Regions from separate parts of the Cytobacillus sp. FSL R7-0696 genome, predicted to be linked through region 1. Evidence: riboswitches for the same ligand, from Rfam matches in the RefSeq annotation. Region 1 holds a riboswitch; the other holds the start of a gene.

Evidence for each region. A riboswitch is a leader RNA that binds a small molecule or an ion and turns the genes downstream of it on or off. The one in region 1 is predicted to bind cobalamin.
Region 2: another riboswitch for cobalamin. It lies ahead of MKX29_RS19035 (ribonucleoside-diphosphate reductase subunit alpha); the one in region 1 lies ahead of MKX29_RS20770 (acyl-CoA dehydrogenase family protein).

What each region holds. Positions count from the first base shown of each region.
Region 1 is NZ_JBBOWA010000001.1:4,057,696-4,074,471, reverse strand. Features, by position in the region: gene MKX29_RS20830 (FadR/GntR family transcriptional regulator) at 1-408, opposite strand, end outside; gene MKX29_RS20825 (hypothetical protein) at 706-900, opposite strand; gene MKX29_RS20820 (hypothetical protein) at 897-1,100, opposite strand; gene MKX29_RS20815 (protein phosphatase 2C domain-containing protein) at 1,243-2,049, opposite strand; gene MKX29_RS20810 (HAD family hydrolase) at 2,189-2,854, opposite strand; gene MKX29_RS20805 (sulfurtransferase) at 3,124-4,026, opposite strand; gene MKX29_RS20800 (NADH:flavin oxidoreductase) at 4,428-5,552, opposite strand; gene MKX29_RS20795 (hypothetical protein) at 5,692-6,066, opposite strand; gene MKX29_RS20790 (DUF2294 domain-containing protein) at 6,105-6,452, opposite strand; gene MKX29_RS20785 (enoyl-CoA hydratase/isomerase family protein) at 6,841-7,887, opposite strand; gene MKX29_RS20780 (CoA-acylating methylmalonate-semialdehyde dehydrogenase) at 7,910-9,367, opposite strand; gene MKX29_RS20775 (NAD(P)-dependent oxidoreductase) at 9,364-10,275, opposite strand; gene MKX29_RS20770 (acyl-CoA dehydrogenase family protein) at 10,290-11,957, opposite strand; cobalamin riboswitch at 12,158-12,342, opposite strand; gene MKX29_RS20765 (YhgE/Pip domain-containing protein) at 12,627-14,438, opposite strand; gene MKX29_RS20760 (efflux RND transporter permease subunit) at 14,425-16,491, opposite strand; gene MKX29_RS20755 (TetR/AcrR family transcriptional regulator) at 16,650-16,776, shown strand, end outside.
Region 2 is NZ_JBBOWA010000001.1:3,675,658-3,692,433, forward strand. Features, by position in the region: gene MKX29_RS18995 (cold-inducible protein YdjO-related protein) at 32-235, shown strand; gene MKX29_RS19000 (alanine/glycine:cation symporter family protein) at 458-1,885, shown strand; gene MKX29_RS19005 (Rrf2 family transcriptional regulator) at 2,166-2,609, opposite strand; gene hmpA (NO-inducible flavohemoprotein) at 2,784-3,938, shown strand; gene MKX29_RS19015 (H-type small acid-soluble spore protein) at 4,201-4,383, shown strand; gene MKX29_RS19020 (metal-sensitive transcriptional regulator) at 4,527-4,862, shown strand; gene copZ (copper chaperone CopZ) at 4,876-5,085, shown strand; gene MKX29_RS19030 (heavy metal translocating P-type ATPase) at 5,169-7,589, shown strand; cobalamin riboswitch at 8,121-8,298, shown strand; gene MKX29_RS19035 (ribonucleoside-diphosphate reductase subunit alpha) at 8,464-10,671, shown strand; gene MKX29_RS19040 (ribonucleotide-diphosphate reductase subunit beta) at 10,697-11,737, shown strand; gene MKX29_RS19045 (response regulator transcription factor) at 11,833-12,507, shown strand; gene MKX29_RS19050 (HAMP domain-containing sensor histidine kinase) at 12,504-13,886, shown strand; gene MKX29_RS19055 (hypothetical protein) at 14,030-14,428, shown strand; gene MKX29_RS19060 (hypothetical protein) at 14,561-14,896, shown strand; gene MKX29_RS19065 (aromatic acid exporter family protein) at 15,230-16,225, opposite strand; gene MKX29_RS19070 (S9 family peptidase) at 16,530-16,776, shown strand, end outside.

The DNA.
Region 1 (16,776 bases):
CTTCTTTTTAATCTTCTCTTCAATTTGTAATCCATAATCGATAATTCTTTTCATTTCTTGGTCACTTGCTCGAATGGTCGCATAGTATGCAGCTTCTGGTTCAAATATTAAGCGCATTTCATACAAATCTTTCGCATTAATTTTTGCATCTGTAAGCAATCCGAAATGTTGCATATGGTCAATATCCAAAGCTTCTTTTATAAAAGTCCCTCTACCTCTTTTGATTTCGACAATGCCATTTGTAACAAGGATTCTAATCGCTTCTCTTAAAGTAGTTCGACTAATATTCAATTCTTCCGATAATACATTTTCGTTAGGTAGCTTATCTCCAGGTTGAAAACGTTTCTCAATGACAATCATAGAGATAATGTCATCAGCGATGGAATCGGATAATCTTTTTTGAGTCATATATTTGTCCACACCTTATTTAGTATTAATATAGAATATAGTGTAAACGATCATTTATGTAAATGCTTATTTTTTGCGAAATGAAAAACCATGAATGCTGTTGGGTTATATAAAAGTTTGATCAAATGCACGTCTTATTATGTTAATTTCCCAAATATAAAAGAGCCTGTTTTTGAAAAAAAGTTTGATAAAAACAGGCTCTTTAAACATTTTACGAAGACGATTTTTATAAAAAAAGTTTGATCATTTTCTACCTTTGTTGCTCAACAATCGCGCCCTATAATTGAATAACCTTTTTTAAATATTACGTATTTTATTTCCTTCTACTAAGGCTTTCAAATTTTCTAAAGAGGTAGCAAAACCTTCCGAATTCATTGTTACTCTTGTTCCATTGGATTCATCTTTTAATGTAATTGATATTAGAATTTGTTGTGAATCTAAACGAAAGGCAAATTCCTGATAGGTAACAACATTCTCAATTGTTAAGGTCATTGGAAGTTTCTTGTAAGGTTATTATGTACACTAGGTATTAACGTAAAAGTAATTTTCTCACCAACATTCAGACTAGGAATTTCCCAAGGTGAACCAGGTGCATACCACTGTGAAAGTTTATCTTCATTTATTATTGCGTTCCAAACTTTCTCTTTCTTGCTAACAATCCAAACAGAACTCTTATCTTCTTCATTACCCATAATTCTTACCCTCCCTTAATTTGAATTAATTATTTTAAGCCTTATACAAAAGTAATGTCCTATTGCTTAATACCAATTATTTCAAAATATACAAACTAACTCAAATCATTTAAGAGAGCTTTCCTTGTTCTTGAAAAGCGCCCTATTGCGGAATATCACTAGGTAAAGTAGCTGAATTGTTGATAGTTACTTTCCATGAAATTATTGTGGTACTATCACGTACATTATTTTCCTTAATTTCTTCTAATAATCTTTTAACACCATATTGATTGGTTATCCCTTCGAAGGTATTAAATATTTCAAATGGGTTGTCAAAATTAGTATTTGGGCACTCAATAAGCCCATCTGTTGTTAAGAAAATATGATTTTCTCCTTTCCGTAATTCTTTCCTTCCAGAACTGTAACAAGGTACAGCTAAATTAAAAGTATTCTTTTGTCCTACCCACTCATAAAAACTTCTATGATTCTGTTGAAATTCTCCTAGTGCTTTAAGTTCAGGATGAAACAAATAAAGAATGCAATCTCCTATCGATAGCCACCAAAGGAATTTTCCTTTCCTAACAACAAATAGGCAAGCAGTTTCTCCTTGGACATTTTGATTAGCTTCTCGAAAGCTTTGACCCTTAAAAATATTTAGAATGAAGGTGGATATGGTGTCGAAAGCTTCTACTGTCTGCATTTTTAAGATTTGTTGCACTGAGTCTCTTTCTTTTTCAAAGGTTTTAAGAACTAATTCTGCACTTTGTGCTGTATTATGAGCATCAAGAATAATAACAAACTCCCAATCTTCTTCTTGATTAACCCAAATTAAACATCCATCTTCATTCTTAAATTGCCCAGTTGAAGAGTTACCACCAAAATGACCTATTACAATATCGTTGTTCAACAATTCAGTGTGAACTTCATCTACATAATGTTTTTGGCTTCCTACCCATTGATAACCACTCATGATTAATCACCTTGTATTCATATTGGTCAACTATTTTTTAATATACAAAAGAAAATAAAACGATTTATAACCTAAGAAAAGCACCCTTTTCATGCAGAATAGCTGCCAATTCCTTATTTCGGAAATATAATTTCGTTATTTATCCAACTTTACTTGCTATTAAAATATCTGTTATCTCGTCAACACAATTAACTATATGTGTAGGGTTAGTATCACTTAATTCTTTAAATGAACCATATCCATAAGTTACTCCGATAGAGTCAATACCAATATTATTTGCACCAATCATATCGTCTTTTCTGTCACCAATCATAATAAAATCATCTAACCTATGCTCATTGTACTTATCAAGTATGTATTGAATAATTTCAGTTTTTGATGTTCGTGTTCCGTCTAGATTACTTCCAACAACAAGATCAAAATAATGGTCAATGTTAAAATACTTTAGTATTTGTTCAGAAAATACAGTAGGCTTTGAAGTTGCAACAACTAAAATATATTGTTGTTCTTTTAATGATTTTAGTAGAAAAGGAATTTCCGAATATAGGTCATTCTCAAACATACCCTTATCCTTGAACCTTTCCCTGTAAAAATGAATTGCCTTTTGTGTACTTCCTTCATCAAAGTCGTAATATTCAGCAAATGACACTTGAAGTGGTGGACCGATAAAACATTCAAGTTTATTGATATTAGGTTCATCAATGTCCATTTTCTTTAACGCATATTGAACAGATTTAGTTATACCTATTTTTGGGTCTGAAAGTGTTCCATCTAAATCAAATAAAATTATCTTATATTTGTTCATATAAAGCTTCCTTTCTGTATCAATTACCTTCCTCATTTTACCATAAAAACTCAGAATTATTTAAATTTATTATCAAACTGTCCCGTTTACTCGATAATTCTTGCTCCATTAAATGGCCCGATTGCTGAACAAAAAGTCCTGCATCAATACAGGACTTTTGATCAAACTTTATTATAAGTTATCAAACTTTTTTATAAATTATCGAACTTTTTTACAACTTATAAATTTTATTTTAAATCAACAAATGCGAGAACATTCGTGGAAAGAATTTATTCATTATTGGTTGTTACTAGTGGCGCGTTTTCGTCTTGCACCCATTCTGTCATGGAACCATCGTATACAGCGACATCTTTACGGCCTAGTGTATATAGAATGAAAGCATTCCATGTAGCAGCAATCCCACCGCCACAATATGTGATGACTTTTTTAGATTGATCAAATACACCGGTCGGCTCAAAAATTTCACGTAATTTTTCTTCATCTTTAATGAGAAGTGATTCATCATCTGATAAGTCGGCAAAGAAGACATTTTTACTATTAGGAATATGACCGGGACGACCGTAAGTGTTTTTCTTACCACTAAAGACATCTGGTGATAAACAATTCATAATAATCATGTTTGGATCATCTATCGCTTTTTTGACATCTTCTTTTGTAGCTAATAATTCCCGTCTTCTTCTACCATTAAAAGTTGCTTTTGGATAATATTCAATCCCAGACTTAATTTCTCTACCTTCTTCTTTCCATTTTCTAAACCCGCCGTTTAAGATTGAGACATTATCAAATCCTTCGAAGCGAAGTTGCCACCAAACACGTGATGCCCAATCAGATGCGGCATTCGGGGAGCCGACTTCAGCGATTTTGTCATAAATAATCACATGCGTACCATCACCAACACCCAATTTTTCAATCCCTTCTACGAACCTTTCTCGAGATGGCAATGTAAATGCTTTTGGATCATCTGGGTTTGCTAATTCGTTTACTACATCCGCATGCACAGCACCCGGAATATGCTCTTCTTTATATGCGTCTCGTCCGTTCGTTACAGAGTAAAGTCCATCACCATCTGGTAACTTTAAGAAAGTCGTCGCGTCTAGTATGCGGATATTTTCATCATTTAAATGTTCCTCTAACCATTGGGTTGAAACAATTGGTGGAATCGTTTTGGTCATACTCTTCTCTCCTCTTTCGATTTTTGATTAATATAACATTATACCCATCTGTTTACAAGGAATTAGGTTTGCAATGTTCATTTTTATGAAACAAACCATTATATTTTCATATTCCCTATTTACAAAGGTTAGAAACATTGATAAAAGCTTTATCATAGAAATCATTATTTATGAAAGCTTTCGAGCAAAAAACAATCTCCCGAAACCTGTTCATTGAATGGAGAGAATGAAATGAAGTAAAGACATTCGACATTCATACCAATAATTATAAGAAAATATCTTTTCGATTCGTCTCTACATTACAACTCAATCTTGCTACATAAGGCCCTCCTTTATGGAGGAAAGAAACAACGGGAAAAAAACCGATTCTTATTTTAATCGGTTTTTAAAATAATTTCCTATTAATAGAGGGTGCCTTCTGCTTCTTTTGTATAAATTTTCACCTGATCAAGTGCCCCATCTTTTAACTTAGTTACCCATTCTGGATCTGCAAGTAGGGCACGACCGATTGCCACGTAATCATATTCACCAGCATTCATTTTTTCATCGACAATTTTAAGATTTTTTTCAATGGTGATTTGTGCATTGTCTTCACTACTTAAATATGCGCGATTAATGCCAATGGATCCAACTGCAATTGTTGGTTTTTGTGTGATTTTCTTTGTCCAAGCAGCCAAGTTATATGTAGGGTGTTCATCTACAAATTCTGGTTCCCATATGCGTCTTGTTGAACAATGAAAAATATCTACACCCGCTTCAACTAAAGGTAATAATATGGTCGCAAGCTCCTTACTATTATTCGCTAACTTGGCTTTGTAATCTGTACCCTTCCATTGAGAATAGCGGAAAACAATTGGAAAATCGGGACCAACACTTTGTCTGCATGCCTTAACGACCTCTGCTGCAAATGTAGAGCGTTCCTGTAGGTCTCCACCATACTGATCTGTCCGTTTATTAGTCAGTTCCCAGAAAAATTGATCAATTAGATAACCGTGAGCTCCGTGTAATTCGATGCCATCAAATCCAATCTCTTTGGCAGATTTAGCAGCCTTTGCATACGCATCAACTAGGTCATGTATATCTTCTTCTGTAAGTACCTTGATCTGATCAATTTTCTTTCCTTTTAACGTGATGCCTGAAGGACTGACAGGCGGTGAATCGATGTTAGGTAGACTCCCGGCTTTTCTTGCTGCACCAACATGCCATAATTGTGGAATAATCTTCCCGCCGGCTTCATGTACTTGAGCTACTACATTTGCCCAACCTTTTAGTGCATCCTCGCCATAAAAAAGGGGAATTGTTTCACCAGCAACTGCTGATGGATGATCAATCGCTGTGCCTTCAGTAATAATAAGGCCTACACCATTTTCTGCTCTCCTGCGATAATATTGTGCTACCTTTTCATCTGGTACACCATTTGGTGAGAACCCTCTTGTCATTGGTGCCATTACTACCCTGCTTTTTAATTGCCCATTTCCAAATGACACCTTTTCCAATAAACTATGCCCTGCAGTTTTTTCTACCATCTTTATCACTCCTTGCTTTCATTTTACAAAGAATGATAACAAATACAAGTAAAATGCTTTCAATTAACAGAATATTTTATTCATTTATCACTGCATAAAAAAACATTTCAACAAAAGGGATTGAAATGTTTTCTCTTTATTAGGAATCAGCTCTTTTAATTTCTTCAGGTTTAAAGCCATAAATAACAGAAACACCTAAATATAAAGAAAAGAAATCCAAGAACCAATTATTATTCCTTTCCTTTGTGTGAAGACAACGAAAGATCTCTTGGAACTGCATGCTTTCATTTGCCTTCACCACGGGGGTGATTCCGAAATATTTAATTACCGTATCTAAATTTAAATGTTTTGCAATCTTCAAAACATCCTCTAATAGTGAATAATAGATTGCGATTTCCTTTTCCTGAAATAGTTTAATCATTTGCGTATTTAAGTTAGTTAATAATAACCGTCCTTCTTCTTCATTCACAACAGGAACTTGATTTAACATTTCTTTTATATCGATTTTAATCACCTATTTTTCCAATTTTAATCATCTTAAAGAGTTGAGAGTTATACTTGCAAAGGTTTATCAAAAACATAAATCGTCATCGCAATATCTTTTTCCAAATCAATATCAGTAAAAATATTGATTAATTGAGCACCAACGAGTACTTCAAGTTTTTCAACCTTTTCTTTATCGCTATATAATTGTTTGATAAGGGTTGTTCGAGCTTCATGGACTACTTGGTAGCCTTTCGTTGATTCAATCATGAACTTCTCGACATTTGTTAAGTTCCCTTTCATTTCCGTAATCGCCCAACAGCCTGTAAATTTTGTAGTCATTTCTCTTGGTCCATTGCCTACATGTTTTTTTCGAATTTCTCTTATAATCATATTGAATTGATGTTCGATATTCATTAAAAGCGTCCTCCAATAATAAAGTCACAGTTTTTCCAAGGTAAGTGTATAGTGAAAATGTAATCTTATGGTCCTCATGTGACCATTTGTTAAACCTATTTCTCTATGCATAAAATAAGCCCGCCATAAAATAGTTTGTTTTCATAAACTATTTTATGGCGGGCTAATAGCAAAGCAGCAGAAGCTACTCGTTATCCATCTCACCATTCACCTATTATTATATAGTAATAGGCAATCTCTTTACCTATTAGCCATATATTACTTATATAAGTATAATTTCTTTCTTGAAAAATATCAATATTATAGAAAAAAATTGCTTTCTCTTCTATTTGATATGGTAATAAACTCATGCCCTTGCTGTTTCATTTGATTTTCGTTAAGAGTTAGCTTACTTTTTTTGAAAGAATCCCTCAACATGTTGAGATGTAAAATCGGATAATTGTGCAAAGTCATATTGGGGATTGCGGTCTTTGTCAATGACCACTGACCGTACACCTTCATAAAAGTCACTATGGCTTAAAAAATTTCTAGCAAGTATGAAGTCTGTTTCTAAGCAAGTTGTGAGAGATTGTTCTTCACCGTCAATCAGTTGCTTAAGTGTGACTTTAAGTGATGAAGGTGATTTAGATAATAACATATCACTTGTCGTTGTAGCGAAATCACTAGGATGTTCACGAAGAGAGTGTAGAATCTCTTCTAATGTTTGAAAAGAAAAGTGCAAATCAATTTCTTCTTGTAATTGTGATAACTTACTTTCTCCGCTTTCGTCGTTGGCGTACTGGTTGAGTAAATCATTCAAGTTATAATCGTGATTTACATCTAACCAATTCATATTCTCTAGATTTTCTAAGAGGGAGTTAAATTGTTCACTCTTGATGAAATAATCAGCTCCTCCTATGTAGAGAACATCAGATGCATGTATCGTCTCTGCCGTCAACGCTAAATAACGGCCAATATAGCCTGGAGCTTTGTTAAGGAAATAGGCTGCACCGACATCAGGGAAGAAGCCAATATTCATTTCAGGCATGGCCCACTTCGTCCGTTCAGTTACGATACGATAGTTTGCCCCATAAGTCAGTCCAACTCCCCCGCCCATTACAATACCATCAAGATAAGCAATAATGGGCTTTGGATAGTCATAAATTAATTGATCTAATTCATACTCCTCTTTAAAAAATTGCATTGCCAGACTTTTATTTTTTTCATTCAAGCGGGCATCGTATAAAGCTTTTATATCTCCACCTGCACACAAGCCTTTTTCTCCTGCTCCTTTGATCAGAATTATCTGTATGTGATTATTGTTTTTCCATCGCAGTAACTTTTCTTTAAGTGGTTGAACCATTGCTAAAGAAAGTGAGTTTAGCGCTTTCGGACGGTTGAGTGCAATCACACCTAACCCTTTATCATTTACTGTGAAGAGTACTTCATCTGTCATACAATCTCTCCTTCCATTTTTTTTAAAACCAACGTTCAGTTACGACTTTCTTTCTTGTATAAAATTGAACACCATCTTTTCCGTTAGTTCCTAAATCTCCATAAAATGATGATTTGTTACCAGCAAAAGAGAAAAACGCCATAGGAGCAGGTACATTCACATTTACACCAATCATACCTGCATCAATCTTCTCCCTGAAAATTTGTGCTTCTTTACCACTAGATGTATAAATAACAGCTCCATTGGCAAATTTTGATTGGTTCGTTAAGGCGATACCATCTTCAAATGTTTTTACTCTAACGACACTTAAGACCGGTGCAAAAATCTCATCTTGCCAAATTTTCATATCGGATGTTACATTGTCAAATATTGTTGCACCTACATAATAACCATCTTCTGTCGTCTCTGTATCCCTACCATCTACGATTAAATTGGCTCCCTCTGAAACCCCTGAGGCGATATATTGTAACACACGGGATTTATGAGTGTCACGAATGAGTGGTCCAACAAAATGCTCTTCAAACCGGCCATCCCCGACAGTAAGTTTTTTCGTTTCTGCTACAAGTAGGTTCATAAAATCATCTGCTATATCTTCTACAACGGCTACCACAGAACAAGCCATACATCGTTCCCCACTACTTCCAAACGCTGCGCCAATAACACCTTGAACCGTTTTTTCTAGATGACAACTAGATGTTACAACTGCGTGATTTTTCGCACCAGCTAATGCTTGTACTCTCTTTCCGTGAGCGGTGCCAGTTTGATAAACATGTTTGGCGACCGGCTCTGACCCAACAAATGAAATTGCACGAATTTCTGGATGATCTAATAAGCGATTAACCACGTCTTTTCCTCCATGTACAAGGTTTAGTACCCCTTTAGGAAAACCTGCCTCATAGAATAACTCTACGAGTCTACCAGCCAAGATCGGCGTTCTTTCAGAAGCTTTCAGTATAAATGTATTCCCACAGGCGATTGCCAGAGGAAACATCCATAAAGGAACCATCATTGGAAAGTTAAAAGGAGAAATCCCAGCAACAACACCAAGCGGATAGCGCCAAATTGAGCCATCTATCCCTTCGGCAATACTAGGAAGTGCATCTCCCATCATTAAATTAGGAGTGGAGGTTGCGAGTTCAACGACTTCAATTCCTCTTTGTACCTCACCACGCGCATCCTTTAATGTTTTTCCATTTTCCTCTGTAATAATTTGAGCGAGGTTTTCTTTTTCCTCTTTTAACAAATGAAGATATTGGTAAAGCAGACGCGCTCTATTTGGGACGGGTACTTCAGCCCACTTAGGATAGACCGCAGCAGCAGCTTTGACAGCTAAATCAACATCTTCTTTACCAGAAAGGGGGACGTAAGCAATAATTGTCCCATTCGCCGGGTTCGGTACGGCTTCCACTTCCTTACTGCTTGAATCAACCCATTCACCATTAATATGGTTTTTCATTGTTGGAATTTCTGTTTTAATCATTCCTTCATCCCCGTTTCTTTCGCATTTTTTGTTTGATCATTTTTCACTTTTTCATAAAGAACAGCCATATCTTGGCTACCATAACCCTCGTTTTCAGCATTTTTGTATATATTTAATAGTAATTCACTAACTGGCAATTGCAATTCGTGTTCCTTGGCTAAATCAAGCGCGAAACCAAGATCTTTATTTAATAGCTGCAAGGTAAAACCGGGACGATAATCTTCGTTCGCGATAAAACTTTTATAGTTTCTTTCATATATCCGACTTTGGCCGTAGCTCACATTCAACATCTCAAATAATTGTGCTAAATGAATGTTGCTTTTTTCTGCCAGATTTAAGGCTTCGCTTACACCAGCAGTATAAAAACCGATAAGTAAGTTATTGATTAATTTGACTGCAGTTCCGCTTTCAATTCGTTCATTCACATGAAAAATATTCTCTCCAAGAATATTTAACAATGGTTGGGATTGCTCGAAAGCTTGTTTAGGACCACCGACCATAATGGTTAAAGTACGATTTTCAGCACCGATTACACCCCCACTGACAGGAGCAGCAAGAAAATGAATGCTCTTCTTTTTTGCTTCTTCTGCTAATTTTTGATTCAAGCTAGGAGCAACCGTACTTGTATCAATCAGGACAATGCCTTCCCGTCCTTTTGTAATCAATCCTTCCTCACCTAAATAGATTTCTTCCACCGCTTTCATTGATGGTAAGCTTGTGAAAATAAAATTTACTTGCTTTATGATATTATTGATAGATAATCCAATCACACCTCCCGACCTTAGCAATGCCGCTTCAGCATCTTTGTTGAGGTCGACGCCGTACACTTCATTGCCTTCTGATAATAAGCTTTGCGCCATCGGTAAACCCATATTCCCTAAACCAATAAAACCGATTTTCTCACCCATCATTTAAGCTCCCTTCATTTCAGTAATTTTGGTTGATCAATAAGTATTTGTGCTAATTGCCTTTTTTTCAATAACAGATTGCTGTAGAGTGGGATTTGGTAATTTTCAATGTTTGCGAATGCAACGAATCGTTCTTTTTCATCAAGTATCGCTGCTGAAATCAGGCTAATCGTTTGTTGTTTCAAATATTGAAAGCATTGTTCGCATATAATATCAGTCGCTAAATCTTTCCACTTTTGATTTTGTTTTCGATGTTGCAGTTTTGATGTCCGCATATAAGTCGATTCCATTGTGTATAGTTCTGTGATGATATTAGCTAAAAGACGTGCATACTGCTGTTCCCTATTTATATCAATCTTTGCATTTGAAACCGCTTCCAAAGACAGCGATAACAGTTCTTTTCCTAACTCAATAAATTGGCTGTTTCTATCTTGGTGTAATGGTGTAGGGGTATTGATTGTGATATCTTTAGATGAGTGTTTGTGAAGTAAGTTTTTTGCTATGGTTAAGCGATTGATTTCGTTTGTTCCTTCAAAGATACGACTGATTCGAGCATCCCTATATAGTCGCTCAACATCGTAATCTCTCATATAACCGTATCCACCGTGAATTTGAACGGCCTCATCTGTTACATGCCCAAGCATTTCAGAGCATCGTACTTTGTTTATGGCACATTCCATTGCGAATGCTTTTAAAGAGGTGATTCCTTCATCTGTTGGAGCTTGATCAATCATATCTGCTGTGCGATAAGCGGCACTTTCACTTGCATAAATAGATGTCACCATTTCAGCTAATTTTTCTTGTATCAACGTAAATTCAACCAGCGCTCTATCAAATTGTTGTCTCTCTTTCGCATAGCTAAGAGAAAAGTTGAAGGCTTGTTTAGCTGTGCCAATATTCGAGAAAGCTAGCTTCAATCTAGCAAGATTTAATATATTCATGGCAACTTGATGACCTTTTCCTTTTTCTCCTAGTATATTAGCGGATGGCACAACGACATCTTCCAATATAAGAGTAGCTGTTGATGATCCATGAATACCCATCTTTTCTTCTTCTGCACCAATAGATACGCCTGCTATGTCTTTTTCAACAATAAAAGCAGTCATCCCGTCATTTGTTTGGCAAAATACAACAAACACATTTGCTATGTGAGCATTGGTAATCCATTGTTTTTCCCCATTTATTATCCAACTATCACTCTTGCTGTTGTAAATAGCTCTTGTTTTCGGTGAAAGTGCGTCCGATCCAGCTCCTGCTTCCGTTAAGGCATAAGCACCAATCCAATCCCCGGAGATGAGTTGTGGTAAATACTTTTGTTTTTGTGCTTCTGAACCAAAATAAACATACGGTAATGTGCCAACACCTACATGAATATTATACGAAACACTAAAAGCCCCACCGTATCCTATCTTTTCAGCTATAAGCCCGGATAATTTTTTACCAAGTGCAAACCCGCCATAATCCTCAGGTACATCAATAGCTAGTAGACCTAGTTCCCCTGATTTTTGAAACAGATTCTTAGCCACTTCATAGTTCTTTTTTTCTAATGAATCTATTTGGGGCAACACTTCATTCTTAATAAATAATTCTGCCGTTTGTGCAATGAGTTGTTCCTCTTCAAGAAAATCTTCAGGAGAAAAAATATCTCCCTTTTCTTCTAGCGTTTTTTTTAGCTTCGCCATCGTGCACTCCCTTTACATCTTTCCATCTCCTTTGATTGAGCGCTTGCTCAAATCAGTAGCAAGAAGCAAACCACCTTCAAAAAAAAACAACTCCTGTTAAAAGAAGTTGTTAAGTAACGAGTGGACAAACAAATAAACATGTGTTGAGTAATATACATGTTCTTCTATCCGCACTTAACACCCCCTATCCGCGTAGGTAATGATGTTGGCTAAAACAGGCAGGTCTCCTGGCTTATGGTCGTGGCGGATTTGTTCCTTCCCTATTCAATAATGAATAAGTGGTTATGTACAATCCGCTCGCAAATACAGTTGCGGGACAGCACCGGAGTCTAACCGGTTTCCCTTTTAAGCTTGATGAACAAGCACCTGTTTATTTAGCTTATTTAGTTTCACACTAACAATATATCAATTTTTCGGAAAATTTACAATTTATTTTTTAGAATATGTATTCTCAGCTTAAAATGATGAAAAAGTTAGGCTCTTTATCATTTTTCTTCCAACCACAATATAAGCTAGAGTCATTGATTAAATCCACTCCTACAACCCGAGTAGAAGAAAGCCTAATTCTTCATTTTGACCGATCGTTTGATGTAACATGAAAGGTTTATATAAATTTACCACCAAAAAGAGAAACACGCCTCCTAGATTGCAGTGGCGTGTTTTTCAAGTTTACTTAAATAAGTTAAGAAGTTTCTCGAAGAATCCTACTTTATCTTTTGTTTCTTTTACATCTTCTTTGTTATCTTTAATTTTAATCTTATCTGTTTGGATGACAAATTGGACTAGTTCCAACTTTTCATTATTTTTATCTGATACAAAAGAAATTGGCTCATAATCAGATTTATCATATTGCGATATCATTTCATCCACTTCTTTTGTCACCTCATCAGGAATGTCTTTAGTTGCATCATGTAATTGTCCAGTTCCATTATGAAGCGAGCCAGCTCCTTTGGTTAGTTGCTCAGCTCCAGATAGAGAACCGCTAATTCCTTCATGGATGTCACTATATGATGTACTTAATTCAGAAACACCGCCTGTATAAGCAAGTAACCCTTGGTGGAATTGATTATAGTTAGATACCATTTCTTCAACACCAGATGTCAATTGTTTTAACCCTTCATCAATGTCAATTTGAAGAATAGATTCGTCTATATTAGATGATATTGCACGAAGGTTACCTGCTGCTTCTCTCATTGATTGACTAAAGGTTGATAGCGGTTCAACCATGTCTGTAAGGTTATCTTTGGCTAGTAGTAGAACTTCTTGAGCAGCTTTTGTCCCTCTATAGGTTTCTACCAATTGATCAATTACCTCTTTATCCGCATTACTTTCATATAATTTATTTATCTCTTTATCTGAAATTTGGTTATCTGGTATCTGCTCCAGAGCACGATTGATTTGTGTTTTTACCTCATTATAATTAACAACTACTTGGTCTACATCATTTGCTGCTTGTTCTAGATTATCCGCTACCTCAGGCAGATCGATTGTTACATTCTCGAGTTCCCCAATACCACTTACGCCACTGGCTTGTTTCATCTCATCTTTAATCAAAGATAAAGTATTATTTATTTGTGCTGATCCTTCTGTTAATTGGTTACCAGACTGACTTAATTCATTTAGTCCTTTTTTATATTGTGCAGACCCACCCTCTAAAGACCGTAAGCCTGATGATAGTTCATTCATTCCTATTGCTAAGTCTCCGACACCATGATGAATGTCACCAATTGCCTCAGTTAATGAGTGAAACTCACTCGTCAATTCTTCAGTATCTGGGCTATCAATGGCAAGTGAAGCAGGTAAAGCAGATATTTGCACACCTTCTGTTTCAAAATGATTTGTTTCTGCCTCAATCGTAAATACTTCTTCCTGCTCCGGCATAACGGTAAAAGTGAGCTGCTTATCTTTGCCGGATTGTGCAACAGTGGCATTCTCGGCTTTTATCTCCTTGAATTTTTCAGTGTTCAGCGGTACGCTAATTTGCAGCATATAATTTTCAGAGAATGAAGAACGCTTACCTTCATTCGCTTCTACAGCAATTTCCATTTTTATATCGCCCGATTTACCAGCTAAATTTTCTGGTTCAACCTTTTTATTATTAAGGTAATAATTTATTGTAAAACGCCAAGGTAACTCAAAGTTATTTGGTAAGTTTCCTTGATAATAGTAATTTTCTTCTTTTGCTTGTAATGTGATCTGATCATTTTCTTTGCTAATTTTTGATGTGTCAGTTAGATTTTTAACCTTTTGGTAATTCCCAAAATCTTCTATCACACCAGGTTCTATCAGTTCAAACGAATTGACAACATATAATTCGGTTAGGTTACCGTCTGCTAGCAAGTTAGCATAAATCACTTCATTTTTGTTTGCTACTTTCCCTTTACTCATTCCGCCTTTAACTGTTTGTGATTCAGCATGTATATTCATCACAGGAAAGAAAAATAGGGAAGCAGTGATAAGCATCCATTTAATGATCTTCATGTTTTTCCTCCTTGTTACTAAAGTCCATTTGTAGAGATGTTTTTTGAATCAATTTATCACATAGTAATAATAATGCAGGTAGAAAAAGGATAACGAGTAAAAACGCGAGCAATGCTCCTCTACCTAATAATAATCCAATAGAACCGACGATTGGATTTGAAGAAGTTAGCCATAATATAAATCCGACACTAGATAAAATGGAGGCAGACACGATAATGGAAAATAATTTCTCATCAATTGTTTTTCTCATCGCTTGTTTTGGAGAAAGTTTTCCACGATTATGCTTATAAGTCTCTGTTAATAAAATGGCATAATCGACCGTTGCTGCAAGCTGTACAGTGCTAACGATGAGATAACCAATAAATACTAATGACGTATCGGTAAAATAGGGTATGGCGAGATTAATCCAAACAGAAGATTGTATTGTTAATAATAAGATAATCGGTAATGATAATGATTTGAATGTGACAAGTAACACGAATCCAACCGCGATAACGGTTAAAGTATTTACTAAAGAATTATCTTCTGTAACCGTTGATTTCATATCATAAAGTGCAACACTTTCGCCTAAAGTTAACGCTTGATTACCAAAATACTTAGTACCTATTTCCCTTATCTCTTCTACTAATTGAAAAGGAATATCTCCTTCTGTTCCTGCATCAGTATTAATGATGATTCGACTGTAATTATTGGATAAGAATTGTTCCTTTGCTTCCTCCTCTAAATATTCTTGCGGAATAGTCGAACCAACCATATTCGTGTAGCCAATTACATTTGAGACATGGTCAACCTCTTCAATAGATGCAATCATTTCTTTTTCTTTACCTATTTCATTATTAGGTACCAATAATACTACAGCGGTTGATTCGCCAAATATTTCTTCTACTTTTTGGATGTCTTGCCCTAACCTAGTACTGTCAGGTTGATCCCCCATTCCATAAGTAAATGAGGTTTCTTTTTGTGCTAAAAAGCTAGGTATAACGAGAAGTAAGACGAAAATCAAGACCGGAAACCTTAACTTTAATGTTTTTTTTCCAATACCTTTAAAATTTGGTATTAATGATTTGTGCTGTGTTTTTTCAATCCAATGATGGAATAATAATGTAAGTGCTGGAAGGAATACCATCACACTTATAAAACTTAAAATTATTCCTTTAACAAGGTTTAAACCTAGGTCTGATCCAATCTCAAAATCCATAAACAATAATGCAATAAATCCAAATAGAGTTGTAGATGCGCTCGAGGCAATGACACTAAACGATTCTTTCATAGCTAGTTTCATAGCTTCATTTGGCTCATGCCCTCGTTTACGATAATCTTGAAAACTATGTAATAAAAAGATAGCGTAATCCAAGGAAACAGCTAACTGCAAAATTGGTGCGACTGATTGTGTCACAAAGGACACTTCTCCTATAAAAACATTACTCCCTAAATTAATAATTACCGATACACCGATAGCCGTTAAGAACAAGAGCGGTTCGACCCAAGAGTTTGTCGAGAGAACTAGTATAATGATAATAATGGGAATAAGTATCCCTGCAGCGAGTAACGTTTCTTGCCCTGTCATTTTCTGCTGCGTAGCTGTATTTGCAGCTTCGCCAATAAGTGATCCCTTCTCACCAATTATTTGATATATATCTTCTGTTGCTTCGACCTCTTTGCCACTCTCAATGGTGACAGAATAAAGAGCGTGATTATTTTTGTAGTAATTTTCTATTGTGCCTTGGTCTCCGGTTTCTATTGGTGTTCTTATGTCCATCGCATCATCTAACCACATCACATCAGTTACACCTTGAACCTTATTTAATTTCTCTTTGATAACGAGCGCTTCTTGGATTGTTACATTCTCAACCATTACGCTTGTATTTGGAATGCCACTAGTAAACTCCTCTTCCATCACTTCTAAAGCAACGGTAGATTCAGCTTCTGCTGGGATATAATCTTTCATATTATAATTAACATTCACAAACAGAAAGCCAATAGCAGAAAGCACTGATAACAAAAAGAAAATGATTGTTACAGATTTTTTATAACGAATAATAAACTCAATCATTATTGGTTTCCCCACTTCTTGATGTTGAAATTCTTTTACAGTAACATTATACATACCACTGTGTTAGATAAACAACAAACAGTTGTGTAAAAAATGTTTAACATCCAACATTTAAGCGTACTTTGTTGGATTTCTTTAAAAAAGTGAGGGTTTGTATGATGAACAAAAAATTGGATCGTCGGAAACAATATACTCGTATGGTGTTAAAGGAAAGTTTAATGGAATTATTAAGAGAAAAAGTAATCTCCTCCATTACCATTAAAGAATTATGTCAAAAAGCAGATA
Region 2 (16,776 bases), 380 kb from region 1:
GATATGTTCTACCTTTAGGAGGTGCCTGATAATGGCAATGGGATTTGGAAGAAAGAACATGGAAGAAGTGAAGACTGAAGAGATTAAAATTTGGGAATGTTCCTCAGAAACATGTAATGCTTGGGTGAGAGACAACTTTAAAAGTACACCAAAATGCCCAATTTGTGAGAGTGAAATGGTAGCAACAACAAAAGAATTACAAGTAGTCAATAACAATAGTCTTTATAACAAATAATATTCTTCTGTTATTTTTGGCTTCTGTTAAGTCAAGGATAATTGAATGCACAGGATAAGACGAGTGGTTGTTTGATAACCACTCTTTTTTATTTTATTTAAAAACTTTATCAATATAGGTTTATTTATTGTAAGAACGGGTATGTAGATATCTTAAGGGGGTGAAAAGACAGAATTTTTTAATAAATATGGTAAGTATTCATTTATATTAAAGGGGGATTTGATGGAGTTTATTGAAAACATTGTGAATATGAGTAATGAGGTATTATGGGGTTATGTTCTTATCTTTGTGTTAGTGATTGCAGGGCTGTTTTTTAGTATAAGAACAAAGTTTGTTCAAGTCAGGCATATTGGTGAGATGGTTAGGTTACTGTTTGTTAAAGAAACCGTTACAACAGAGTCTAAAAAAACTATTTCGCCTTTACAAGCGTTTTTTGTTGGTGCAGGAACGAGAATAGGTACAGGTAATATTGCCGGAGTAGCTATTGCGATGGTATTAGGTGGTCCTGGAGCAATCTTTTGGATGTGGTTAATTGCAGTTATTGGTAGTGCTAGCTCATTTGTCGAAAATACGTTAGCGCAAACTTATAAGGTTAAGACTGGTGTAGGCTTCAAAGGTGGGCCGGCATATTATATCAAGAAGCAATTAAAACTTCCTTGGATGGCTGTGTTATTTTCCACAATGATTATTTTATCGTATGGTACGACATTTAACGCTGTACAAAGTAATACGATCGCTGTTGCAATGGAGAATTCATTTGGCATTCAGCCTGTTTATATTGGTATCATTCTTGTTTTCTTAACAGGATTAGTAGTATTTGGAGGAATTAAGCGAATAGCAGATATTTCTTCTTTAATCGTGCCGTTTATGGCTTTTGGTTATATTCTGTTAGCTTTATTCGCAGTTGCTTCAAATATTACTGAGTTACCAGCAATGTTTGCTCTTATTTTTAAAAGTGCATTCGGATTTGAGCAGGCTATTGGTGGAGGGATAGCTGCTGCTATTGTTAATGGCATTAAGCGCGGATTATTCTCCAATGGTGCAGGAATGGGGGGGGATCCGATTGCAGCTGCAACAGCGACTGTATCTCATCCAGTAAAACAAGGCTTCGTTCAGGCTCTAGGGGTATTATTTGATACTTTATTGGTTTGTTCTGCTACTGCTTTTATCATTTTATCCTCCGAAAGCTATGCTTCAGGCTTAACAGGTATCGAATTGACTCAAGCTGCGATGTCGGAACACTTTGGTACAATAGGTGGAATGTTTCTCGGTATTGCTATTTTTTTATTTGCTTTTACTTCTATTATTGGATCTTATTATTATGGTGAAGCAAACTTGAATTTCATTCATAAGAGTAAAATATTTCATCATGCTTATAAGGTAGCTGCATTAGGAATGGTCATGTTTGGTGCAATTGCTAATTTAGAAATTGTTTGGGGAATGGCAGATTTAACAATGGGTATCATGGCGCTTGTCAATTTAACCGCCATTACGATGTTATCGCCTATCGTAGTTAAGCTGTTGAAAAACTATATGCAGCAACGGAAAGCGGGCTTGGAACCGCAATTTTATCAAGAGGATATCCCTGGTCTAACAGGGGTAGAAGCTTGGCCTGTCAGAGAAAAGGAGAAAAGAAAGAAAGCGATGTAATGGAAATGAGCGAATCCTAATTTTTAGGGGTTCGCTCATTTTTTGTGCGAGGAACAAGGTTTCACTTTGTATTAATTTTTTGCGTAAGTCAGCTAATTGAGGAACTGAGCCGATAATTGTGAATGTATCTCATCTTGGATGCAATGTGATTGAAATTGCTATCAATGTTAATTTCGCTTCAATTTAGCGTTAGGTTCTCGATTGTAATAAAAATAGCGGACTAAAGGCCGCTATTTTATTATTTCATCTCCCTACTTGGTAGGAGAGAATGCACTGCTATCTAAAGTTTATTTTTAAATAAAAAGTCTGCTAATGCCGATTGATTCTTCGTTAGATCAGCTAATGTATATTGATCTAGTACTTCTAAATACGCTTTTAATGCTTTATTTAATACATGTCTTAGACCACAAACAGGTGAAATGACACAATGATTGTTATTAGTATCAAAACATTCAACTAAATGAAAATCTTCTTCGGTTTTTCTGACCACTTCACCAATATTAATATCTTTAGGTGACATCGCTAATCGAATGCCTCCATTTCTTCCTCGTATCGTCTCAACATATTGATTTTTCCCTAATTGATAGATAACTTTCATCAGATGATTCTTAGAGATTTGATATGTATCTGCAATTTCTTTAATATTTGTCAGCTGGTCTTTTTCAATTGTTGCTAAATATATGAGAACTCTTAATGAATAATCCGTGTAGTTGGTAAGACGCATTATGAATCACACCTTTTTTCTATTAATAGTTCTATTATACATATTGCTTGATATGGAACCAATTGTGACAACTTTTTAAAAGATGTATTTAAAATATTGCTTTAAATTTGGAAACGGTATATTTTAAAGATGTATTTAAAATATTGCTTTTAAATTGAAAGGGTGGAGATATTAATGTTAAAACAAGAGACGATTAAAATCATCAAATCAACCATACCCGTATTAGAAATTCATGGAACCGCTATCACAACGCATTTTTATAAACGATTATTTGCTGAACATCCTGAACTACTTAACATTTTTAATCATGCTAATCAAGAGAAGGGAAGACAGCCTAAAGCCCTCGCTAATGTATTATTTCAAGCAGCTAACCATATTGAACATTTAGAAGAATTAGCGCCGGCAGTTGCTACAATTGCTCATAAGCATCGAAGCTTAGGGGTTAAGAAGGAGCATTATCCAATCGTCGGGGAACATCTATTAGCAGCGATAAAAGAAGTTCTAGGTGATGCAGCAACAGAAGACATTATTACGGCGTGGGCAGAGGCTTATGAAGTGATTGCCGGTATCTTTATTTCCACAGAAGAAGAGTTATACAATGCATCAGCATGGGCTGGATTTAAATCTTTTAAAGTAGTAAATAAGGTACCTGAAAGTGATCTTATCACTTCTTTTTATATAGAGCCAAATGATGGTATGACTTTACCAACCCACCAACCTGGCCAGTATGTAACGATTCGGGTAAATATAGCTGGCGAAAAGTACGACCATAACCGTCAATATAGCTTATCAGGTAAACCATCAGAAAAGACGTATCGTATATCTGTCAAAAGAGAAGAACAGGGTAAAGTCTCAAACTGGTTACATGACCATGTGCAAATAGGAGACAGTTTGGATGTTAGTGCACCAGCTGGTGAATTTGTATTATCATCCCAAGCAGAGACACCCGTGGTATTAATCAGTGGTGGTGTTGGAACCACACCATTATTGAGTATGCTTCATGCATTAGAAGGGACAAAGCGAGAAGTAAGTTTCCTTCATAGTTGTAAGAACAAAAACGTACATGCGTTTGAAGATGAAGTGAAGCCGTTGATAGCAGGAATTGAAAAGGGGCGTTTCCTAGTAAAATATAGTGATGACGTGGGCAGATTAGATAGTGAGGATTTAAAGCAACATATTAGTCAAGAAGCAGAGTACTATCTATGTGGTCCTATCAATTTTATGGAAAATATGAAAGAACAATTATTGATGTTAGGTGTGGAAAATTCGCATATTCATCTTGAACTGTTTGGTCCAGCCGTTCCTCTAAAAGAAAAGATCAATATGTAAAAGAAGAGCTTTTGAAATATTTCAGTAGAAAAGAGATGAAAACTCATCTCTTTTCTGTTTATTAATTTTGCCTTTTCCCTTTCAACTTACACGATATAAGGGAATAAATTAAAATCAATCCATTGTTAAGACCTTTCATCTCTTAGTAACCTTAATTGTATATTGTCGAGAAGTCCTTCATCAACAAATGAGTTCCTTTCGAAATGTATAAAAAGGCTAAAATGTTAAAGAATATATTTATCAATTATGAGAGGTGAATCATATGGAAACAAAGAGGATAAAACAAATACTTTCATCATCGAGTGATGTAGAAGTTCAATACAATGGAACTTCTGTATGGATAGATAAGTTACATGAAGATGATAAAACAGTTACTGTTCATTTAAGAGGAATTCCTTTAGAAGAAAGAACAGAAGTAGATATTTCAGACCTTAATGAAGTGTAATTACAATTCAACATGTTAGAGTGTAGGTAGATACTGCTACCTACCTTTTTATTTATAGTGGAGAAATGAACCATATTTAAAATTTCTTTCACTTTACATAGGGTACCGGGGTATAATATAATATGTGTAAGGGAGGCGATTCAATGGGATATGAAGAAGATAAGGTAAGAGAAGAAACAATGTGCCTAGAGCATGCAGATAGACGCAGTCATCATTCAGATAAAGTAAAAAAGAATTTAGTCACTCGATTGAATCGTATCGAAGGACAAATTCGAGGTATTAAAGGTCTAATTGAAAAAGATACGTATTGTGATGATGTGATTACACAAATATCCGCAACACAATCTGCCTTAAATAGTGTCGCTAAAATTTTACTTGAAGGTCATTTAAAAGGGTGTGTCATTGATCGGATAAATGAAGGTGACGAAGAAGTGTTAGATGAATTTCTTATTACAATTCAAAAATTAATGAAAAAATAGGAGGATTTTAAACATGGAAAACGTAATTTTACATGTAGAAGGAATGTCTTGTGGTCACTGTGTGAAAGCGGTAGAAAGTAGTGTTGGTGAACTTAAAGGAGTAGACACGGTCAAAGTAGATTTAGATAAAAAAGAAGTCAAAGTTGCCTTTGATGCTTCATCTGTAAAGCTTGATCAAATTAAAGAAACAATTGATGATCAAGGTTATGAAGTTAAATCTTAATCGTGCAGCTTTGCACGATTTATTTTAAGTGTTTGTATAGGGTAGTAGGGTATAGTATTGAAAGAAAGGTGTGGTAGGAGCATATGTCTAATCAAGACGATTCTCACCAAAAAATTCATTTGCCAATTACGGGAATGACGTGTGCTGCCTGTTCTGCTCGAATAGAAAAAGGGTTAAGTAAAATGGATGGTGTAAACGAAGCGAATGTGAATCTCACTTCTGAAATAGCAACCATTTCCTATAACCCTCAAAAAGTAGGGGAACATGCATTTCAGCAGAAGATTAAAGATCTAGGCTACGAAGTTGTTTTAGAGAAAGCTGAGTTTGATATTACAGGAATGACATGTGCTGCTTGTTCGGCGCGAATAGAAAAAGTTTTAAATAAACAGCCCGGTATTGCGCAGGCAAACGTGAACTTAGCTTTAGAAACAGGTACTGTTGAATACAATCCTGAACAGGTTTCAGTTGAGGAAATCATTGCAAAGGTAGATAAGATTGGGTATAGCGCTTCGCTAAAAACAACTGCCAGCGCAAATGATGTGAGGGAACCGCATATTAAAAAGCAGCAAAGGAAATTTATCGCTGCTGCTATCCTTTCTCTACCATTACTTTGGACGATGGTTGGGCATTTTGAATTCACCTCATTCATTTTTCTACCAGATTTTTTAATGAACCCTTGGATACAGTTAATTTTGGCGACACCTGTACAATTTATTATCGGTTGGCAATTTTATACTGGTGCATATAAATCATTGAAATCTGGTAGCGCGAATATGGATGTACTTGTTGTATTAGGTACTTCTGCAGCTTACTTTTATAGTTTGTTTCTAACATTACAATCGATGAATGCAACATATGGTCATCATGTTGAGCTCTATTATGAAACGAGTGCGATTATTATTACCCTTATTTTGTTAGGGAAATTATTTGAAGCACGTGCAAAAGGAAGATCATCAGAAGCAATAAAGAAATTAATGAATTTAAAGGCTAAAAAAGCCGTTGTAGTAAAAGAAGGGAAGGAAACGATTGTCCCAGTTGAGCAAGTTATGCAAGGCGATAAGGTTATCATTAAGCCTGGTGAAAGAATTCCTGTAGATGCAGTAATCATTGAAGGACATTCAGCTGTTGACGAATCAATGTTAACAGGAGAAAGTGTGCCAGTTGATAAGAAAGCTGGTGATGAAGTAATTGGAGCAACTGTAAACAAAAATGGTCATTTAACCGTTGAAGCAACAAAGGTTGGAAAAGATTCAGCGCTGGCGCAAATTATTAAAGTAGTCGAGCAAGCACAAGGGTCGAAAGCACCTATTCAGCGGTTAGCCGATAAGATTTCGGGCATCTTTGTTCCCATTGTGGTAGCTATTGCCCTTGTTACCTTCTTTATATGGTTTCTTTTCTTGCAACCGGGTGATGTAGCTAGTGCGTTAGAAAAAATGATTGCTGTGCTCGTTATTGCTTGTCCTTGTGCACTAGGATTAGCGACACCTACTTCAATTATGGCAGGGTCTGGCCGTTCAGCAGAGATGGGTGTTTTATTTAAAGGTGGAGAGCATCTCGAGATGACACATGAAATTACAACTGTTGTGGTTGATAAAACAGGTACTGTTACAAATGGTCAGCCTATATTAACCGATATCATAGTCGAGCCTGGAACAAATGAGGCCCATTTTCTTTCCATTGTTGCTGCGAGTGAGAAGTCATCTGAACACCCTCTTGCTGAAGCCATTGTGAAAGGGTTAGAGGAGAAAAATATAGAAAAAATAAAAAGTGAATATTTCGAAGCGCTACCAGGTTATGGTATCTCTGCGAAAGTTACAGGAAAAGATGTACTGATTGGTACAGTTAGATTAATGGAAGAGAATGGGATAGACTCCTCTTGGTTCTCGAAACAAATGAAAGAATTAGAAGGTGAAGGGAAAACAGCAATGCTTGTGGCTATTAACGGTAGAGCAAAAGGCCTTCTTGCTGTAGCTGACACGATAAAAGATTCATCAAACGAAGCGATTCAAAGGCTACATGATATGGGGTTAGAAGTTATTATGATGACTGGAGATAACCAGTTAACCGCACAAGCTATTGCTAAAGAAGTAGGTATATCAAAAGTCATTGCAGAAGTCTTACCAGAAACGAAGGCAGAAGAAGTAAGAAAGCTGCAAAGTCTAGGGAAAAAGGTAGCGATGGTAGGAGATGGTATTAACGACGCCCCAGCATTAGCAACTGCCGATATCGGCATGGCTATTGGTACAGGAACAGATATTGCCATGGAAGCAGGAGACATTACACTTATGCGTGGTGATCTAAATAGTATTGCCGATGCAATCATGATGAGTAAAAAAACCATTCGTAATATTAAACAGAATCTTTTTTGGGCGTTTGGTTATAATACAATCGGTATTCCTATTGCAGCTGCGGGTTTCTTAGCACCATGGTTAGCAGGTGCTGCGATGGCGTTTAGCTCTGTGTCCGTTGTATTAAATGCACTTCGTTTGCAACGTGTAAGATAAAGATGACAAGTTACGTATGAATTTCTATAAAACATTCTATCAAAAAACTGATTGAGAAAAACAAGCTAATTAAATAGTTAGTTTGTTTTTCTCTTTTTATAGAAGGTATGTAGGAGATGGATAAAAAAATTTGTCCCTTGAGGTAAATTATTTTCTTTTTAATATGGCATATACTTATATAGATTTTTTGACCCACAACTTTACCACCATTGAATTTATTTCAATACTTCTGCGATTTTTTAATTTATTTACCAAAAAACTATTACTTTTCTGGTTTAAGCTTACTCGTTTGAAGGTAAAAAAGTAGAGTTGGTCAGCTTGAACAATTTTTAATGGATTTCAAGACTTTTTTACACAAATAAGAAATGCTATTATTTATTATGGTCTCAAATTTACCGCTAAAAGAACGAAACGTATATTTTAAATTTAGATAAAAGAAATAAATTGTATTCTATGAAATGATGTGATATGATTACTCATACAATCTCAGATACAATATATAGTTATTTTTTTACTTCTCGACAACTACATATAGTAATTGGTTGAAGGAGTCCAAATGGACTTAAAATGGGAATCCGGATAAGCCGGAGCTGTACCCGCAACTGTAAGTGTGACGAAAAGAGGAAACCACTGTTCTTTTGAAAGAATGGGAAGGCTCTTAGTAGATTGATACACAAGCCAGGATACCTGCCTTCTTAATCATAAGTTTCAATTCTTCGGGGCTTGAGAAGATGAAACGACAGTTGATGAAAAGAGTGTTATTGTACACTTGTATTTATACTGTCGTTTGATCCGCTCAAGGTGTAACTGGGGCGGTTTTTTTTATGCCTAAATTTGATAGAAATAGTTTGAAGGAGGAAGAAATTTGAAAACAATGATTGATACGACAGTCAATTTTGAACAATTATATCAACAATTCAACAACTTACCAATTAGTGCGTTAGAAAAGCGTGCGGAACAATTAAATCACTTAGAGTTAGATAGTTTCTATGATCAGTTAATACTAGAATGTCTTTCTTACATAAATGTTAATGAACCTGATTGGACATATGTGGCTGCCCATTTATATTTAAAGAAGATTTATCAACAAGCAGCGGAGAACCGAGGGTACAGTGGCCAGGCCTATGGTGATTTTCATACTTTAATTCAACAATTAAGTGATCTTGAGATTTATAGTCCTATTTTATTATCTAGTTATACAAAAGAAGAAATTGATGAATTAGGCAAAGAAATTGTCCCTGAAAGAGATCAGCTCTTTACTTATCTCGGGATTAAAATGCTTACCGATCGTTATGTAGCAAAAGATCGCCAAAAGAGAATTTTTGAGTTGCCTCAAGAACGCTGGATGGTTATTGCAATGATTCTTATGCATCAAGAAGAAAAAAATCGGTTGCAATTAGTAAAAGAAGCTTACTGGGCAATGAGTAACTTATTTATGACTGTAGCTACACCAACTTTATCCAATGCAGGTAAGAACTGGGGACAACTATCTAGCTGCTTTATCGAAACAGTTGATGATAGTCTAGATTCGATTTATGACAGTAATACAGACATTGCTGCACTATCTAAAAATGGTGGTGGAATCGGCGTTTATTTAGGTAAGATTCGTAGTAGAGGCAGTATGATTAAAGGATTCAAAGGCGCTTCATCTGGTGTGCTTCCATGGATGAAACAGCTAAATAATACAGCTGTAAGTGTCGATCAACTTGGACAAAGGCAAGGAGCAATTAGCGTTTATCTAGACGTTTGGCACAAGGATATCTTTTCTTTCCTTGATGCAAAGTTAAATAATGGTGATGAAAGATTACGTACACATGATTTATTTACCGGTGTTTGTCTACCTGATTTATTCATGGAAAAAGTAGAAGAGCGTAGTAACTGGTATTTATTTGACCCACATGAAGTTCGACAAAAAATGGGCTTCTCATTAGAAGATTATTATGATGAAGAAGTTGGTGCAGGTACTTTTAGAATGAAATATCTAGAATGCGTCAATAATGAAGAGCTATCGAAGAAGGAAATTCCTGCTATCGATATTATGAAGTCTATCATGCGCAGTCAATTAGAAACGGGAACACCATTTATGTTCTATCGGGATGAAGTGAACCGTATGAATGCAAACGCACATGCTGGCATGATCTATTGCACAAATCTTTGTACTGAAATCGTTCAAAATCAAAGTGTAACAACAAGAGTAGAAGAGTATACAAAAGATGGTAAAATTGTCATCGAGAAAACACCTGGTGATTTCGTCGTATGTAACCTGTCTTCTATTAACCTTGCCAAAGCAGTGAATGAAGCAGTCATAGAACGATTGATTCCTATTCAAGTAAGAATGCTAGACAATGTAATTGATATTAATAAAATCCCTGTTATCCAAGGGCAGTTAACGAATAAAAAATATCGCGCGATCGGCTTAGGTACTTTCGGCTGGCATCATTTATTAGCTACTAATAAGGTCGTTTGGGAAAGCCCTGAATCATTAGAATTTGCAGACCGACTTTACGAGAAGATTGCTTACTTAACGATTGAAAGTTCTATGAATCTAGCTGAGGAAAAGGGAGCCTACCCAGCATTCAATGGTTCAGATTGGCATACAGGTGCCTATTTCGAAAAAAGAGATTACCTGAATGGTGATAGCGAACTTGATTGGCAAGGACTAATGGAAAAAGTGAAAGCAAAAGGAATTAGAAACGGCTATTTACAAGCGATAGCACCTAATGCGTCAACTGCATTAATTGCAGGTAGCACACCGAGTATTGATCCAATCTTCAACAAGCAATACTCAGAAGAGAAAAAAGACTATCGTATTCCTGTAACTGCACCAGACCTAAACGCTCAAACGACGTGGTACTATAAATCTGCTTACCATATCGATCAAAAATGGAGCATTGCTCAAAATGCGAAACGTCAAAAGCATATTGACCAAGCTGTGTCATTTAATCTATATATTAAAAATACGATTAAAGCAAAAGAATTATTAGATCTTCACGTATCGGCATGGAAAAACAGGCTGAAAACAACGTATTATTTACGTTCTACTTCCACAGATATTGAAGATTGTGAATCATGCTCTAGCTGATTTCACCGAGAGGAGAATGAAATAAATGAACACTTTAAATAAACGTCCCATTATGAATCATGAAGCACCAAACCGTTCAACAGGTATTATTAATGGAGAATGTTCGAACGTTTTAAACTGGGATGATGTAAGATTTTCCTGGGCTTACCCTAAATATAAAAAGATGTTATCTAATTTCTGGACACCATTTGAAATTAATATGTCTCAAGATATTAAGCAATTCCCTGAGTTATCTGAGGACGCACAAGAAGCCTTTTTAAAGATTATCGGTTTACTAGCGTTACTAGATAGCATTCAAACTGACTATGCTGGGAAGACAGCAGATTATTTAACAGATTCTAGTCTTTCAGCGTTAATGATTATTCTTGCACAACAAGAAGTTATTCATAATCACTCGTATTCTTATATTCTTTCTTCTATTGTTTCAAAAAGTAAGCAAGATGAAGTCTTCGATTATTGGCGTACAGAACCAACATTAAGAGAACGAAATGATTTTATTACAAATGGTTATAAAGATTTTGTAAAAGAACCGACGGCGGAAAATATGTTAAAATCAATCGTTTATGATGTAGTATTAGAAGGCTTATTCTTCTATTCAGGTTTCGCTTTCTTCTATTATTTAGCGAGAAATCAAAAAATGGTATCTACATCAACGATGATTAACTATATTAATCGTGATGAACAAATTCACGTTGATTTATTTGTAAAAATCTTTAAAGAAATCTTAAACGAGCATCCTGAATTAGACACACCAGAATTGCAACAATTTGTAAAAGATACCTTTAGAAAAGCTGCAGATCTCGAAATTGAATGGGCACGTGAAGTAATCGGTGATAAAATGGATGGTATTCTTATTACTGACCTTGAAGCATACATCAAATTTTATGCCAATGTCCGCAGTAATCAATTAGGATTTGAACGACCGTTTGAAGGATTCCGTAAAAATCCACTCCGTTGGATTGTTGCTTATGAAGAGGTAGATCAAGGCAAATCTGATTTCTTCGAACAAAAATCAAGACAATATACAAAAGTGAATCAAGTCGATAATGGATTTGATGAATTATAAGTTTTATAATAAACCTTGCATATCATATGCAAGGTTTATTATTTCTTCTTAATAATTGAAGAAATGATAAGCTTTAAGAAGAAGAGGTGTTTCTTGTGAAAAAAATTTTAATTGTTGATGATGATCAACATGTTCGCTATTTAATGAAGGATAGTTTACAAAAAGAAGGCTATCAAACCACTGAGGCAAAAGATGGTCAGGATGCGATGGCAATATTAGAAACGGAAGTAGTCGATCTTGTTATTGCAGATATAATGATGCCGAACATGGATGGCTATCAACTAACAAAAACAATTCGTAGGGATTTTGACCTCCCGATTATCCTGCTTACGGCAAAGGGACAATTAGATGATAAAGCAAAGGGGTTTTCAGTCGGTACGGATGATTATGTGGTAAAGCCATTTGAGCCGAAAGAGTTATTATTCCGTGTCAATGCATTATTACGAAGATATGGAAAGGTAGGAACAACGAGTATCATGCTCGACCGATTATATATCAATAAAAAAAGCTATGAAATTGAAGTGAGCAATAAAGCCTATCTATTACCACTGAAGGAATTTGAGTTATTATATTTTCTGGCTGCTAACCAAAATAGAGTATACAGTAGACAGCAATTAATTGAACAAATCTGGGGCATTGATTTTTCTGGGGATGAAAGGACTGTTGATGTACATATTAAACGTTTACGTAGCCGCTTATCTAAGTTAGAGGTAGATGTAATCATTAAAACGATTCGCGGTATCGGTTATTCATTGGAGATAGGCAAATGAAAACACTTTACTCAAAAATTGCTCTCACAACCATTTGTATTATGCTTCTAAGTAGTGTCATTTCATTCATCTTGAGCAATGCATATTATCAACAATCATTAAAGCCTAAAAACGATGCCAAAGTGACAGAGATGGCGAAAGCTACGATTACCTTCATGGAGGAGAATCCACAAATCAATAAGGAACTATATCTTACAAATATCAGCTCTTTTGGTTATCAAATATTTGTAACTGATGGTCTTGGAGAGGAATCTTTTTATGGAGCGGAGTATCGCGATCATAATTTAAGTAGTGCTGCTGTTCAACAAGTTTTGAATGGTCGGATTTATCACGGTATTAACCTTTTTCCACATGCTACATTTGTGACCGGTTTTTTTGCTAACGAACTTAAAAATACTGTCGGTGTACCATTTACTTATCAAGAGAGGGAGTATGCTCTTTTTCTCAGACCTGATATTTCCCTTTTATTTAGCGAAATGCACATGATGTTTGCTTGGTTATTGATTGGTATCCTCTTATTAAGTATTTTATTCGTGTTCATCAGTACAAAGTATATTGTAAAGCCGATTAGAAAGTTAAATGAAGCAACAACAGTGATTGCTAATGGAGCGTACAGTATTGAGTTACCTACTAATAGAAAAGATGAAATTGGTTCTCTCACTCAAAGTTTTATGAAAATGACGAAAAAATTAGAAGCAGCAAATGAAATGCGCAAAGAATTTATTACAAATATCTCACATGATATTCAATCCCCTTTATCTAATATAAAAGGTTACTTACATCTTTTTAAGGAAAAGAAAAGAACAGATGAAGAAATGAATCAAATGACAATGATGGAAGAAGAAGTAACCCGTTTGTCTGATTTAACAAATCAATTATTATTATTATCTTCTATCGACTATAGGAAAGATATGGTTAATATCGTTTCATTTAATATGAGTGAACAACTAAAGTCAGTGATTAAACAATATCAGTGGCATTTAGAAGACAAAGGCATGATGCTAAGTTATTCATTGCCTGATTGTATGATCGAAGGGGACCCCTCCTTGCTCTATTCTGTTTGGGAAAATTTACTCACAAATAGCATTAAATATGGAAAGGAAAATGGAGATATTTCCATCATTCTTAAAGAAGAGGGGGGCTGGATAAAAGTACAAATTCAGGATAATGGTATTGGTATGAATCAGGAGGAAATGAAAAAGGTTTTTAATCGTTTTTATCGTTCCGACCTTTCTAGAAATCGTTCCATTGCTGGTTCTGGGTTAGGACTTTCCATTGTTTATTCAATCGTAGATCTTCACCAAGGAGAAGTACGAGTCGAAAGTGAAGAAGGAGAAGGAACGATTTTTACAATTATGCTACCAAACCAATCGAATTAGCAAAACAATTCTATTGTAAACCATTGTTCATACTCCGTTCATATTCATTCTATAACCTTATTTTGTCAGTCATAAAAGGTGAGATAGGACATATGATGACAAAATAAAATCAAATGAATGAAGATGAAAAGGGTGAGTGTCAATTGAATAAATTTAGCAAAATATTACTTAGGTTTTCTGCTATCTTTGCAGTGATAGGTGCTTTTCTAGGATCACATATGGCCGGAGCAGGGAGTTATGCCTTCAAACCCATCCATGCCCATAGTTTAGTTGTTGGCTGGCTATCACTTTTCGCATGGGCGGTATATTATCAATTATTTACTCCGAAGCTAAGATTCCTTGCAAAATTACATGTCACTACTGCCATTATCGGCACAATTGGTTTAACCGCTGGAATGGCAATGTTTATCTTTAAACCAGGTTTTATGCCAGAGATGATTAATACGGTTTTTTATATTGTTGGAGGAAGTATCCTATTGATTAGCTTTGTTCTTTTCTTATTACTTACTTTTACAAAACATGAAAGTGAGATAAAAAAATAGCTTTCAGCTGTAGGTTTTAGAAAAAATAAATGACGCTTAGTAATTGATATATGAAGGGTGAGTTCTTCTTGTTGACTTCATACCAATAGGGGTATAGAATATGAGGGTGAATATAACATCCTAGGAGGAAAAATGCTTACGTTTATTAGTATACTCTTAATCATTTTACTTTTGACTTTTATATATAGTAGATATTTGCCGGTATTTGGTGTGAAGGCACAAGTGTTACAAGACAATCAAGAAAGCGATGTTCGGATTGTTGATGTGAGGGACTATAATGAAAAAGTAGATCAGGCTCATCATCGTCTGCATATTCCAATTGCTTATCTCCATCGCTTTTATCATGAAATCGATGGAAAGAGCGTACACGTTATTGCTTCATCAAAAATAGAAAAAAACATGAGCATTCGATTTCTTAGAAGAAAAGGATATAAGGTGTCAGGGTACACACTATGCAATGAATGTTGAACAATATAAATATAGAAAAGAGTGCCACAGATTAAGTGATCTGTGGTTTTTTGTTGAATTGTAAAAGAGGATAATAGGGAAATTCATTTTTTCCTAAAGCTGTAAGAAGAGTGGTACAAGGGGCGGATTCTTGCTTTTAGAAAAAGCCCCAAGAATAAAAGTAACGTAAATGAGAGAAACACTGCTCTCAGAGGAAACCCCAAGAGTGAGTGCGCCTTAAAAGTAATAGTTCCTTCTCATAACGGAAAATAACAGTTACTAACTACATTTAAATTTTAAATAAGGCTGCAAAATAAAATCCTCTTCTGTACCATACGCTCTCATAAATACATCTTAAGTACTCGTGTTTTCTACATTCATTATTCTCTCATCTAGTTTTCTTAACTTTTCTTCATTCATTTGATACTGCATGATGAGCTGTTGTATGGCGAGCATATTTTCCTCGATTTTAAGGTGGTTGTCATTCAATGTATATTGTGTCCTTAAATGGAAATAGTCCTCTTCATTAGGTTGCTTGGATGGCTGTTTCAGATGCAGTATAGTATCTTGCAATAATCGCATTAAGTAGGGTGAAGGTGTAAGCTCTTTCAAAGAAAGGTTTACAAGCTGGAATAAGTGGATAAACGCTTGTTTTATGATAGTTAAATGCCTTTCTTTCTGCCTTAGGTAAAATACATCCTTCCTAGAAAATTTATGAAAGCGCCATTCATCTTTTTGATATTGTATCAGCTGTTGGTAATGAGCTATTTCTTCCTCAATCTTTGCAATGACTTGTTTGACCTCGTTTCTGCTGCTATTTCCTTGTTTGATGTTGTTTGTTACATATACAAGAATATTTTCCATACGATTCAATAACTGTGTAGACGTTTTGCTTATTTTTACTAAATAATTCGGGGGTAAAATAAATATATTTACACAAGTTGAAATTAATAAACCTAGCGTCGTACCTCCAAGTCTCATTAACAATGTTGCCATATAAGCTTCTTGTACAATTGAAATCATGGCCATACCGGTTAAAGCGGCTACAAGTAGACCATCTTCTAGCTTTAACTTCGTACATATCATCAAAGTGAAAACGGCTGTTAGTGCGTAAGCCAACGAACTATCTGAAAAGATAAAGGTAAATAAAACGGCGAAGGAAGCTGCTATAGAAGAAGCTTGAAATCTTGCTGGTGCTTTGCGAATGGATTCTTTCGCCGTAGGCTCAATCGTAACGAGAGCGGTAATGACTGCAAAGGTTGGTGGCCATGTGAATAGCTGACATAGAAATGCAGTAATAAAGACAGAAATGCCTGTTTTGAAAATTCGCCCTCCAAATAGTCTAATCATAGTTAGTATCCTCTTTCTATATGCCTTACATTTATAATGAAGGAAGTTTAAAATAAACACGCTGCATTAACAGAATGACCAATTGAACCTTTTTCAATCAAAAGAAAGAAAAAATAAATAAAAAAGAAGGTTCATTTGTACATCCTCCTATCGGTATTTTGAGCATTTACGGCGAAATTATTGCAAACAAGTAGATTTGAAATAAAAATGTCATACTATGTTCGCTTTTGTTTGGTTTTAATTGGTAAAATAGAGTGTGGTATACTGAATAATAAGAATAATCTATTAATAGGAGGGCAACTCTATGATTCAATTTCCAAAACCCGAGATGGATCAGTTTCTAAAAACGTTAAGCATTAATGATTTTGTCGTTAATTCCGATGAGTCCCAAGTAGTGTTTAGTACAAATTTAAATGGCTACTATAATTTATGGGCAATGAATTTGCCACAACAATTTCCAGTTCAGTTAACATTCAAAAATCAAGTGTGCATGGGGCTTCTCTATGATAAGAGTGGCAAATTTATACTTGCGGGTTTTGATCAAGATGGGG